DNA from 3 places in the Megasphaera stantonii genome. Region 2 is predicted to be linked to each of the others. Evidence: riboswitches for the same ligand, from Rfam matches in the RefSeq annotation. Region 2 holds a riboswitch; each other region holds the start of a gene.
The links. Region 2 has a riboswitch for S-adenosylmethionine ahead of metK (methionine adenosyltransferase). Riboswitches for the same ligand answer to the same signal wherever they lie in the genome.
Positions count from the first base shown of each region.

Region 1: another riboswitch for S-adenosylmethionine. It lies ahead of DKB62_RS08035 (MetQ/NlpA family ABC transporter substrate-binding protein); the one in region 2 lies ahead of metK (methionine adenosyltransferase).
Region 3: another riboswitch for S-adenosylmethionine. It lies ahead of DKB62_RS05530 (MetQ/NlpA family ABC transporter substrate-binding protein); the one in region 2 lies ahead of metK (methionine adenosyltransferase).

Region 1 is NZ_CP029462.1:1,727,473-1,731,625, reverse strand. It holds gene DKB62_RS08050 (DUF1700 domain-containing protein) at 2-775, shown strand; gene DKB62_RS08045 (hypothetical protein) at 775-1,287, shown strand; gene rbr (rubrerythrin) at 1,433-1,969, shown strand; SAM riboswitch class I at 2,118-2,216, shown strand; gene DKB62_RS08035 (MetQ/NlpA family ABC transporter substrate-binding protein) at 2,347-3,165, shown strand; gene DKB62_RS08030 (flavodoxin family protein) at 3,303-3,836, shown strand; gene DKB62_RS08025 (GNAT family N-acetyltransferase) at 3,852-4,153, shown strand, end outside.
Region 2 is NZ_CP029462.1:78,649-82,801, reverse strand. It holds gene priA (primosomal protein N') at 1-700, opposite strand, end outside; gene metK (methionine adenosyltransferase) at 826-2,016, opposite strand; SAM riboswitch class I at 2,072-2,174, opposite strand; gene coaBC (bifunctional phosphopantothenoylcysteine decarboxylase/phosphopantothenate--cysteine ligase CoaBC) at 2,252-3,466, opposite strand; gene rpoZ (DNA-directed RNA polymerase subunit omega) at 3,487-3,696, opposite strand; gene gmk (guanylate kinase) at 3,731-4,153, opposite strand, start outside.
Region 3 is NZ_CP029462.1:1,177,643-1,181,795, reverse strand. It holds gene speC (ornithine decarboxylase) at 1-92, shown strand, start outside; gene metF (methylenetetrahydrofolate reductase [NAD(P)H]) at 153-1,016, opposite strand; gene DKB62_RS05530 (MetQ/NlpA family ABC transporter substrate-binding protein) at 1,166-1,999, opposite strand; SAM riboswitch class I at 2,103-2,198, opposite strand; gene DKB62_RS05525 (C-GCAxxG-C-C family protein) at 2,365-2,787, shown strand; gene DKB62_RS05520 (hypothetical protein) at 2,839-4,153, opposite strand, start outside.

The DNA of each region.
Region 1 (4,153 bases), 1.0 Mb from region 2:
CATGAGAAAGACGGAATTCATGGACCTCTTGAAGTATTACTTCCGCCGCAGCGACAAGACCGATTTGAAAGGGATCTTGGAAGACTGCGAAGAACAGTTCCGCCTGGGCGCGAAAAAGGGCCTGACGGAAGAAGAAGTATGCGCCAAGCTGGGCCATCCTAAAAACATATACCGCTACTATATCGGCAAGCCCATCGTGCCGGAAGACAATCTCAGCATGACCGGCTCCGCCGACGCGCCGGCACAGGAAGCGCCCGAGGCTGCCCCTGCCAAGCCGTCCCAATTCTACGATTGGGAAAAAGACCCGGCCCATCGCCGCCGCCCCAAAATCAGGGAAGCCTACTATCCCATGCCGCAGCCCGAGCCGCCCCGAAACTACGATGCCTACGCCGAGCAGCCCCAGCGTCCTAAGGCGAAAGGTCCTACAAAACGGACAGCCGGTGAAGACGAGCTGCAGTGGAATGACAAGGCAGCCATCCCCCAGGCGGCAAAGGCCATTGCCAGCCCCTTTTTAGACATATTCGGGGCCTTGTTCAATATCGTCAGCACCATACTATTCTTCGCTTTCGCCCTGGCGCTCCTCGCCTCCATCGCCGTATACAGCCTGCCGCCGTATATCTTCTCGGATTTGCTGCCCCTGCCGACGCTGTCCGTCTCGACGATGGCCTTCGCCGTCCTGGCCCTGCTGTTCGCGGCCCTGACTGCGTCGTACGCCAGCCAGGCCTGCCACCGCACGGCCCGCAATGCCAGAAACCCGCAAAGGAGGGACGGATAATGGGAAAAGTCGTCATATGCCTCGTCCTGACGCTGGTCTTTTCCTTTCTCAGCGTCCAGTCGTTCCTGAGCAACGACTACGCCCGCCTCCAGCGCTGGCTTGCCTATTATCAGGAATACAAGGCCTTCGAAGAAGCGGTCAAGCGGGGAAACGCCTCGAAGGCCGAGCTCTTCGAACGGCTGAAAACGATGTATCCCGGCCCGGCCAGCGAGCTGGAAGCCCATCTCAAGGAAAAGTACGGCGACCTGAGCGACACGGCAAAGGATACGCAGAGCACCTTGTCCGACACGCTGAACGACACCCTCGAAACGTTCTCCTCGTCCCACGCCGACATCGACGCCATAAAAAAGGAAGCCGAAAGCAGGCTTTCCTCTAAGGCCGAAGATGCCGAACAGGCTGTTTCCGAGCCGAAGCGTTCCGTATCCCGCGAAAGCAGCAAGGACACGGAATCGAAACGCACTGCCGATGCCAAAGAACCGCGGCGATCTGAGTCGGACACAGTGAAAGAATAATTTTTCCATATTTTATTAAAAAATAATTATTATCCATTGATTTTATTTTGCAAATAGAGTATAATGTACTCAGAGGTCAGGAACGAGACCTGACAAGAGGCAGCATAGGCTGCGAGTTTACGTATGAAATCATGGAGGTATCGATATGGAATTAAAGGGAAGCAAAACTGAAAAAAACTTAATGGCAGCATTTGCCGGCGAATCCCAGGCAAGAAATAAATACACCTATTACGCAAGCGTAGCGAAAAAAGCCGGCTACGAACAGATCAAGGCCTTCTTTGAAGAAACGGCCAACAACGAAAAAGAACACGCTAAAATCTGGTTCAAACTGCTCAACGACGGCATGCCGAACGACATCGACGCCTTGAAAGACGCCGCTGCCGGCGAACACTACGAATGGACGGAAATGTACCCGACCTTCGCCAAAGAAGCCAGAGAAGAAGGCTTCGAACACATCGCCTACTTGTTTGAAAAAGTAGCGGAAATCGAAAAACACCACGAAGAACGCTACCTGGCCCTCCTGGCCAACATCGAAAACGGCACGGTCTTCAAGAAACCGGCGACGAAAACATGGGTATGCCGCAACTGCGGATTTATCGTCGAAGGCGAAGAAGCTCCGGAAGTATGCCCGGTCTGCGCGCATCCGCAAGCGTTTTTTGAACTGAAAAACGATAACTACTAAACCACCATATATAACGAGACACCATCACACATCCGAAAGCGGAGGCAGGAATCCTGCCTCCGTCTTTTGTCGTCGGAAAAATTCTGCCGCCAAAATATTGACATTCGGTGCGAGAGATGGTATGATTTTTATCAACAATCATATATTGATTTCATCAAGAGCAGCCGAGGGAATGGCCCTATGACGCTGCGGCAACCCCCAAATGGGATAGGTGCCAAGTCCAGCGGATACATCCGACAGATGAACACATACGTAATCAAAGCCGTCATCTGTCGACGGCTTTTCTTTTTACCCGTATCGTCGCCGGCCCATCCTATGGCAGGCCGTCCTGCCTCTTGCCATGTGATTGATTCAGTATCAGAAAGGATGAACAACTCATGAACTCTTCTATCAAAAAACTTCTTGCAGCGGCCCTCATCGCCGCGACCTGCGTATTCGCCGCCGGCTGCGGCAGCTCCGACAGCGGCTCGGCCGACAAAAAGGAAATCGCCATCGGCGTAACGGCCGGCCCCCATGCGGAAGTCATGGAACAAGTAGCCAAAGAAGCAGAAAAACAAGGCCTGACCATCAAGGTCGTCGAATTCAACGATTTCGTACAGCCCAACAAAGCCTTGGCCGAAGGCGATTTGGACATGAACTCCATGCAGCATCAGCCCTACCTCGACAACGTCGTCAAAAACCAGGGCATGAAGCTGACCTCCATCGGCAAGACCATTATCCTGCCCATGGCCGTATATTCCCACAAATATAAAAACATCAGCGAAGTCGCCGACGGCGCTAAGGTTACCATTCCGAACGACCCGACCAACGGCGGCCGCGCCCTCCTGCTCCTGCAGCAAGTCGGCCTCATCACCCTGAAAAACGGAACCTCCGTCGACGCCTCCGTACCGGATATCGTAAACAATCCGAAGCACCTCGAATTCATCGAGCTCGACGCCGCTCAGATTCCCCGTTCCCTTGACGACACGGACCTGGCCTGCGTCAACACGAACTACGCCATCCCGGCCGGCTTAAACCCGCAGAAGGATTCCCTCCTCGTAGAAGACAAGGATTCGCCGTACGCTAACGTCATGGTCGTCCGCGAAGATGAAGCCAACAACGAAACGTATAAAAAAGTCCTGGCCATCTACCAATCCGAACCGATTAAAAAATTCATTAACGAACACTTCCAAGGCACGATTCTCCCGGCATTCTAAGAGAAACGGACATCGAGCCACCACGGCATAGCCCCTCGCGGCTATGCCGTTTTTAGTTATACGCTTATACGCTGCAGGAAATAATATAGTATAATGAAATAGTAAAAGGAAACTACGCGTTAAGGAGATGACAGCTAATGAAACACATCGTAATCCTATCGGGCAGCCCCAGAAAAAACGGAAACACGAACCTCTTGTGCCGCCAATTTCAGCAAGGAGCCGAAGAGGCGGGCCACAGCGTACGCTTTATCCCCCTGGCGGAAAAACGCATCGGCTTCTGCCGGGCCTGCGACGTCTGTATGCGCAACGGCGGAGCCTGCATCCAGAAGGACGACATGGAAAATATCCTCTGCGCCTTCCAGCAGGCTGACGTCGTCGTACTGGCGACACCCGTCTATTTTTACGGCGTCAGCGCCCAGATGAAGGCCTGTATCGACCGTACCTATCCCATTTGGCAGCACCTCGGCCGCAAGGAAGTATACTACATCGTCTCCGCCGGCTTAGGCGAAGACATCATCGCCCGCTCCCTCGGCGACCTGGACGGATTTGTCGAGCACTTCGAGCAGTATGAAATCAAAGGCCGCCTGTACGCGTCCAACGTCATGGAAGCCGGAGCCGTCCGCACCCTGCCGGTCATGGAAGCAGCCTACCAGGCCGGCCTTCACGTATAGAACAGGAGGATACTGATGGAATCATTACGATACAGAAAAGCCCGGACCGAGGATATGGAAGCCGTCATGGCCCTGCAGACCGCCGTCTTTCACGGCGAGCAGCTTATCCCCCGGGACGCCGTTGAAGCCTTTCTAGCCATGGAGCCCCAGTGCTGGGTCGCCGAGCTGGACGGCGTCATCGTCGGCACGGCTGCCGCCTGGCATGAAGGCGGTCAGCTCCATTGGGGCCGGTTCATCGTGACGAAGGCCCTGCGGGGCCGGCACATCGGCACGAAGCTGGCAGCCTTTACCTTTGCAGAACTCTTCGCCCAAGGAAT
Region 2 (4,153 bases):
CCAGTCCCGTGCCGCAGAGGCGGCGGATGACGTCGGCACTGTATCCTTTTCCGATAAAAGCAGATACGGGCGCACTGCCTGCTTGCTTCAATTCAGCCAGCAAGGCCGCCTGCCGCCGCCGGTTCGCCAGCAGGCCCTCGGCATCATCCCGCACAAAAGATAACCACTTTTCCGTTTTATCGGATATTTTATTTTTCCAGCCCTTCTCTACCTGCAGTACGCCTGCCGCAAGCAAATCGTCTACTCGCCTGGCACCGAATTTCCGCGACAGCGCCGCTTTTTCCACCTGGCCTTTCGCTTGGACGTACGCAGCGACATCGGCGTCTTCCGCCGACGCGGGAGCCTTCGTTCCAACCGTAACATACAGACGGACTTCCAGCCCTTTCTTTTCTATCATGAACAGGCGGAGGGCGTCGGCAAGGTTGCAGAGATAATACCGGCTGATCCAGGAAGCCGTTTCGATCATTTCTTCCTGAAACCCCGCCTGCGCCGACAGCACGGTGCTGATCGGCTTGAGCTCGTATGCATATTCGCCTGCATTCCTCTCGCTGACGGCGACGACGATTCCTTCTTCCTGCCGCCGTCCAAAGGGAACCTGCACGCGGCTGCCGACGTGCACAGCCATGCCGTCCGGGACGATATAGGAAAAGGTCTGCTGCAGCCGTTTGGCCGTCGTATTGATGATGATGTCTGCTACCATAGCCCTGCTCCTGCGTTTGTATAACATAAAGATAGGGACTTGACGAAGCAAGCCCCTATACATTGTATCATATTTAATTCAGCCATGCCACCTGGAAGGCATGATTCCTCTGAGATGGCCCAGTTTTATAAGCCGGCTTCCTGACGGAGAACGTCGGCTTTATCAAGCTGTTCCCAAGGCAGGTTCAGATCGTTGCGGCCGAAATGACCGTAAGCGGCCGTCTGTTTGTAAATCGGGCGCTGCAAGTCGAGCATTTCGATGATGCCGGCCGGACGGAGGTCGAAGTGTTTGCGGATCAATTCGACAATCTTTTCGTTTTCGACTTTGCCCGTACCGAAGGTTTCTACGTGGATAGAAACGGGATGGGCTACGCCGATGGCATAGGCCAGCTGGATTTCGCATTTATCCGCCAAGCCTGCGGCTACGATGTTCTTCGCCACATAGCGGGCTGCATAAGCTGCCGAGCGGTCTACCTTTGTGGGGTCCTTGCCGGAGAAAGCGCCGCCGCCGTGACGAGCCATGCCGCCGTAGGTATCGACGATGATCTTGCGGCCCGTAAGGCCGGAGTCGCCCTGAGGACCGCCGATGACGAAGCGGCCTGTCGGGTTGATGAACAGTTTCGTCTGGTCATCGAACAAGCCTTCGGGAAGTTCCGGTTTGATGACGTATTCGAGCAAATCTTTTTCAATCTGTTCGCGCGTAACTTCCGGGCTGTGCTGAGCCGAAATGACGATGGTGTCGATGCGGACAGGCTTGCCGTCTTCGTATTCGACCGTTACCTGCGTCTTTCCGTCCGGACGGAGGTACGGCAGCGTGCCGTCCTTGCGGACCTTGGCCAGACGGCGGGACAGGCGGTGAGCCAGAGAAATCGGCAGCGGCATGTAGTCGTCCGTTTCGTTCGTCGCGTAGCCGAACATCATGCCCTGGTCGCCGGCGCCGATCGAGTCGAATTTATCCGTCGTGCCGGATTTCTTTTCCTGCGCTTCGTCAACGCCCATGGCGATGTCCGGGGACTGTTCGTCCAGGGAAACGAGGACGCCGCACGTATCGCAGTCAAAGCCGTATTTTGCGCGGGTATAACCGATATTGCGGACCGTTTCGCGTACGATGTGCGGAATATCTACGTAGCACGTCGTAGAGATTTCGCCTACGACGTGTACCATACCTGTCGTTACGAGGGTTTCGCAGGCGACGCGGGCGTTTTTATCTTTTTCCAAAATTGCATCCAAAATGCCGTCAGAAATTTGGTCGGCCATTTTGTCGGGATGGCCTTCGGTTACGGATTCAGACGTAAAAAATTCACGATTCTTTGCCATTATATCCTCCTTATGCGTTCAAAAAAAATCCCCTCTGAAAAGAGGGGTATGTATCAGCCCATCTTTCAGTACGCTACACTGTTGGATTTAGCACCTTTCATTCACTGAAGGTTGCTGCTGCATCATCGGGCCAATCCCTCCACAGCTCTTGATGGTTAAATATTTTATTCACTTGACCTATTGTATACTAACAAGAGGAATTATGCAAGACCTATTCGAAAAATCATGGCCTCGATTACTGATTTTTTTTGGCTAAAATCGCCGCGGCCCGTTCTACGATGACCGCCGCCAGGTCTTCCTTGTCCATTTTCTCGAGCTTTTCCATCGAGCCGTCAGGGAACAGGAAGGTGGCGATATTCGTCGTGCCCTGGAAGCCGGCCCCTTCGGCGCTGACGTCGTTGGCGACGAGCATGTCGAGGTTCTTCTTCTTTAACTTAGCCGTGCCGTACTCGATGAGGTTCGTTGTTTCGGCAGCAAAGCCGATGAGAACCTGATGGGCCTTGCGCTGGCCCAAGCCGTACAGGATGTCCGGGTTTTTAGCCATCGTCAAGGTCAGCGTTTCGTCGGATTTCTTGATCTTATTCGCTGCCGGATGAGCCGAACGGTAATCGGCGACAGCAGCCGACTTGATGACCAGATCGCAGTCGTCGTAATACGAATCGACGGCGGCCTTCATGTCGTTGGTGCTGCCTACGTCGATGCGGCGCGCTACGCCGGCCGGCGTCTTCAGATGGTCATTGCTGCCGGCGACCAAGGTGACGTCTGCGCCGGCAAAGGCTGCGGCTTTAGCGATGGCAAAGCCCATGCGGCCGCTGGAATGGTTGCCGATAAAGCGGACCGGGTCGATAGGTTCGCGCGTGCCGCCGGCCGTGACGATGACCTTCTTCCCTTTCAGCAGGCTCGTCCGGCAGGCTGTAAATTCGACGTAGTCGACAATGTCTTCCGGTTCGGGCAGACGGCCGACGCCGGTGACGCCGCAGGCCAAATGACCTGTAGCGGGCTCGATGATTTCATAGCCGTACTCCTTGAGGGCGGCGATATTTTTCTGTACGATGGGGTTCATATACATGTTGCTGTTCATAGCCGGGGCGATGACGACGGGAGCCGTCGTAGCCATGACCGTCGTCGTCAGCATATCGTCGGCGATGCCGCCGGCAATTTTGCCGATGACGTTGGCTGTAGCCGGAGCGATGACGAACACGTCGGCCCACTGGGCCAGGGCGATGTGCTCGACGTTAAATTCGGGAATATCGCTGAACATGGATACGGCGACGGGGTTGCCGGAAATTTCCCTCATCGTCAGCGGCGTAATAAACTCCGTCGCATGTTCGGTCATAATGCACTTGACTTCAGCGCCGCGCTTGCGCAGCATGCTGGCGATTTCAGCTGCCTTAAACGCGGCGATGCCGCCGCTGATGGCCAAGACGATTTTCTTGTTTTCTAATAACATGGCGATGATATCCTCCGCAATTATTTAATGCCGCCCTGAGGCTTTTCATAGGTAATCTTGCCCTGATCGATTTCTTCCATCGCGATGGAAACGACGCGCGTCGTTTCTACATCTACGAGCGGTTCGTCGCCGTCCGTCAATTCGCGGGCCCGTTTTGCCGCCAGCGTGACTAAGGTGTATTTGCTGTCTACTTTTTTCATTAACGATTCCAACGTCGGTTTGATCAACATAAGAACATCTCTCCTCTTTACTGCATACAAATTTCTATTGATACGCCTGCTTGGTCTCTTCGATACAGTTGGCGTTGCGCATAACTCTGCACTCCTCGGCTTTCAGCACGGCGGCGGCCTTCTGAATCGCTTCGCCCAGATCATCGTTGACGATGACATAGTCGTATTTATCAATCCATTCCAGCTCGTTCCGGGCCTTCGCCAGCCGCGCGGCGATGACTTCATCCGAGTCGGTATGGCGTCCCCGGAGCCGCTCTTCCAGAACGGCCTTACTCGGCGGCACGATGTAGATAAAGACGCCTTGGGGATACTTTTCCTTTACCTGCATAGCTCCCTGAATGTCGATTTCCAGCATGACGTGGTTGCCCTGGCGGAGCATCTGGTATACGTATTCCTTCGGCGTGCCGTAATAATGGTCGTATACCTTGGCGTGTTCCAGAAACGCGTCTTCCTTCAG
Region 3 (4,153 bases), 1.1 Mb from region 2:
TTCCCGGCTTTGCCTCGGAAATCCAGGGCGTATACCTGGAACACGAAGACGACGGCCGCGTCCACGCCTACGGCTACGTGCTGAAAGAATAAAACGATATGGTAAACTAAAAGCCCTGTGCAGCGATGCTGTACAGGGCTTTTTTGGATTTCTTATAATAGATTTTTTACGGCTTCTGTAATCTTCTTGGCGATATAGGGGTTGTTCATCGTGTAGACGTGGATGCCGTCGACACCGTTAGCCAAAAGGTCGGCGATCTGGTCGATGGCGTAGGCGATGCCGATATCCCGCATGGCTTCGGCATTGTCGCCGTATTTTGCGATGGCCCGCTGGAACTTGACCGGCAAGGTCGCGCCGCACAGGGACACCATCCGTTCGATTTGCTTCTTATTGGTGACAGGCATGATGCCCGCTTCGATGGGGACGCTGATGCCGGCGATTTCGCACCGTTCGAGGAAGCGGTAGAAGGTGGCGTTGTCGAAGAAGAGCTGGGAAATGAGCTCGCTGGCGCCGGCGTCGACCTTCGTCTTTAAGTTGCGGATGTCGGCGGCCATGGTCTGGGCTTCCGCATGGCCTTCGGGATAGCAGGCGCCGATGACGTTGAATTCCGGGGCGTTCTGCTTGATGAAGGCTACGAGGTCGCTGGCATGTTCGAAGACATGGGCCCGTTCGCGGCCCGGCGTTTCGTCGCCCCGCAGGGCCAGGATATTTTCGATGCCCGCCTTTTTCAGCGCGTCCAACGTGCGCAGGGCGTCGTCTTCAGTCAGGTAAATGCAGGGCATATGAGCCGCCGTTTCACAGCCGTAGGTGTGCTTGATAGCCGAGGCCACTTCGACGGTGCGGTTGCCGCCGCTGCCGCTTCCGCTGGCGCCGCAGGTGACACTGATGAAATCGGGATAAAGCTGGCTCAGCTCGTCTAAAGCGGCGTAAATCGTCTCGATGGGCGTATCCGGCTTGGGCGGGAAGACTTCAAAGGAAAAGACTGTTTTTTTGGCAAATAATTCATTTGTGCGCATATATATTGCTCCTTGCTGCATAGCTGACAGGGGGTAAGCACGAGTACAGCCGCGTGTTTTTGTTTATATTATATCATGAAGTATGGCCGTATGTATAACAAAAGGGCCTGGAACGAGGCCCTTTTGCATGAATATATATGTGTGTTGTATTAGAAGCTGGGCAGAATGGCTCCCTGGTATTTGTCTTCGATGAATTTCTTCACTTCCGGAGACTGGAGGGCTTTGACGAGAGCCTGGATTTCCGGGCGGTTTTCGTCGCCTTCGTGGATGGCTAAGATGTTAGCGTACGGCGAGTCTTTATCTTCGAGGAAAATCGCGTCCTTCAGCGGATTGAGGCCGGCTTCCATGGCGAAGTTCGTGTTGATGACGGCGATGTCTACGTCGTCAATGGAGCGGGGAATCTGGGCGGCTTCCAATTCGACGAACTGGAGGTTTTTGTCGTTTTTCACGATGTCCTGTACCGTAGAGGTGATGCTGCCGTTATCCTTCAGGGAAATCAGGCCGGCCTTCTGCAGGATGAGCAAAGCACGGCCGCCGTTGGTCGGGTCGTTGGGGATGGCGACCTTCGCGCCGTTTGCCAATTCGTCCAGTTTGGCGACTTTATGGGAGTAAATGCCCATCGGCTCGATGTGGACCTTGCAGATGGCCTTGAGCTGCGTGCCGTGTTCTTTATTGAACGTTTCCATGTAGGGGCCGTGCTGGAAGAAGTTGGCGTCCAGCTCCTTGTCGTTCAGGGCCAGATTCGGCTTGACGTAATCTGTAAATTCGATGATCTTCAAATCGATGCCGTCCTTGGCTAAGAGGGGCTTGATTTCGTTTAAGATTTCCGCGTGGGGAACGGGCGTCGCGCCGACGGTCAGGACCTTATTCTGCGTCGACTCTTTGCCGCCTGCCGGGGCGTCGCTGCCGCAGCCGGCGGCCAATACGGCCAGCGCACAGAGAGCCGCAGCGGCCAGGACGGTAAGTTTTTTGAAATGCTTCATAAATGATTCCTCCTAAATATAAAATGATATGGCGTAAGACCGTTTAGCCTTTTATCCCATGAAAAAAGCCCCTTTCCCAAGAGAAAGAGGTATCGTCGCAGGGTCTTTATCTCTCGGAAATCAATCCGCAGGAATTAGCACCGTCGTTATCGGTTGCCGGGCTTCATTGGGCCAGTCCCTCCGCCGCTCTGGATAAAAGGATGTAAAATTGTCTTGAACATAGTGTATCATGAATCTCAGATTTGTCAAATTGCTATATTTGCATAGCCTGCCGGCCTGATATGACGAGAACGAAAGTAACGGGCAGAACGGCAAAAATGTGATATAATCAAAGGACGAGATATTGCATTAGGAGGTAATACGAAATGGAATCGATTCAAGACGTAGTAAAAAAATACCAGCAAGGCGGTAATAACTGTTCCGAAACGGTATTAAAGGCCTGCAATGAATATTACGGCCTCAACCTGTCGGACGACGTGTTCCGCATGGTATCGGTCATGGGCGGCGGCGTCGGCGGCTCGGGCTGTCTCTGCGGCGCCCTGAACGGCGCCTGCCATATCCTGGGCCTTCTCGTAGGCCGCAATACGCCGGAAGAAAAGACCAAGGCGGAAATCTACGCTCCCGTAAAGGAATTTTATCAGCTGTGGATGGGTAAGTTCCACGCGTCGTGCTGCCGCGTCCTCAAGAGCCCGGCCAACGGCGGCCCCGTATCCTGTCCGGAGCTCATGGTCGGTACGGCGGAGCTCCTGGCGGCCTTTATAGAAGAAAAGGGATTGCTTAAAAAATAAAGACATGGAAAAGACCTCGTACGGCGTCGTACGAGGTCTTTTTGTGCGTATTTATTTATTCGGCAGGATGACGTCGCGGGCCCGGACGTCCTTGCTCAGGCTGTCAATGTGGTTGGCAAAAATCTTGGCCATGCGGATATTTATTTCATCTTTCATTGGCACTTGATAATGCGATGGCGTAAGGGTGTTCCAAGCTGAAGACGGATTTCCGTCAACGTGGATGACATCGTTTTCATCGGGTTCAATGAGAACGTATGTGGGAATTTGATGCATGTCGTTTTGCCAGATGCCTAGTTTTACGTCAGGGCTATCTTTCGTGTCATTCTGCCGGGCCATGATAAAGGTAAGGGGGTAATAGCTCTTTTTACCGTTCGAGAACTGGGTGTACTGTGTGCGGAAATGGATGAGCGACTGTTTGAATGGCACAACGGCAATGGAATCACTGGCTTTGTCGGCAATGACGAAACAAGGGCCGGCTGTCGTCTGGAACAATGCTAGGTAGCCGTCGTCATCTTCTTCGGAAACAGCCACGACTTCACCATGGAGAGTATGGTCTTCAGCCATTGCCTTGGCGGTGTCCAGGCTGTTGGGGGACGGAAGTGTTTGATAGGCTGAGCCTTCTGGCAACGCTTTGCTGATGATGCGGTCGCTGTCGGAGAAGGTGACCTGCGTTGCCGTAGCCGATTGGACGAGGCCGCCTAAGCCGACGAGGCAGACGATGGAGACGGCCAGGCCGATGAGATAGGGCTTGGATTGTCCCGTCGGCTGCTTGCGCTTGACGAGGACGGCGCAGACAATCGCCGCGATGACGAGGGCCGCGCAGACGACGCCTAACAGGATGGCTGTCGTCTGATGGAAAATGCGGAACTGGGCCTGCATGTGAATATCCTGGCCTGCCGAGGCGCCCTGGGTGTTGATAAAGGCCGGCTTCAAATCCCAGACGAGGGTCTTGCCGTCGTCGAGGACCTGGTCGGCGTTTGTGGCGTCGACGGCCATGGGCAGGTGCATCGTAAAGTCGAGAGACGCCGAGTTGACGGCTGCGGCGACGGCCTGGTTATGGATTTCGTTGAGCTGGGCCGCTTCCCGTTCAGCCTGCTTACGGTATTCCAAATAGCTCCAGACGTCGACGCTGGACGGTACCTGGAAGAAATTGGGAATATTGTCTTCGTAATGGGCCTGTGGCAGGGCGGCGTTTTCCTGTCCCTTGATCCGCGTATGGATGGAATAATAGTCATACAAGAGGCCCTTGTGCAGCCGGATTTCACCGTATTCCGGGTCGGGCGTCCAGAATTCGCCGCCTGTATCGGCAATATCCTGTATGCCGGCGTAGGTTTTGCTGGACCGGTAGCCGTTTGCCGTATCTTCG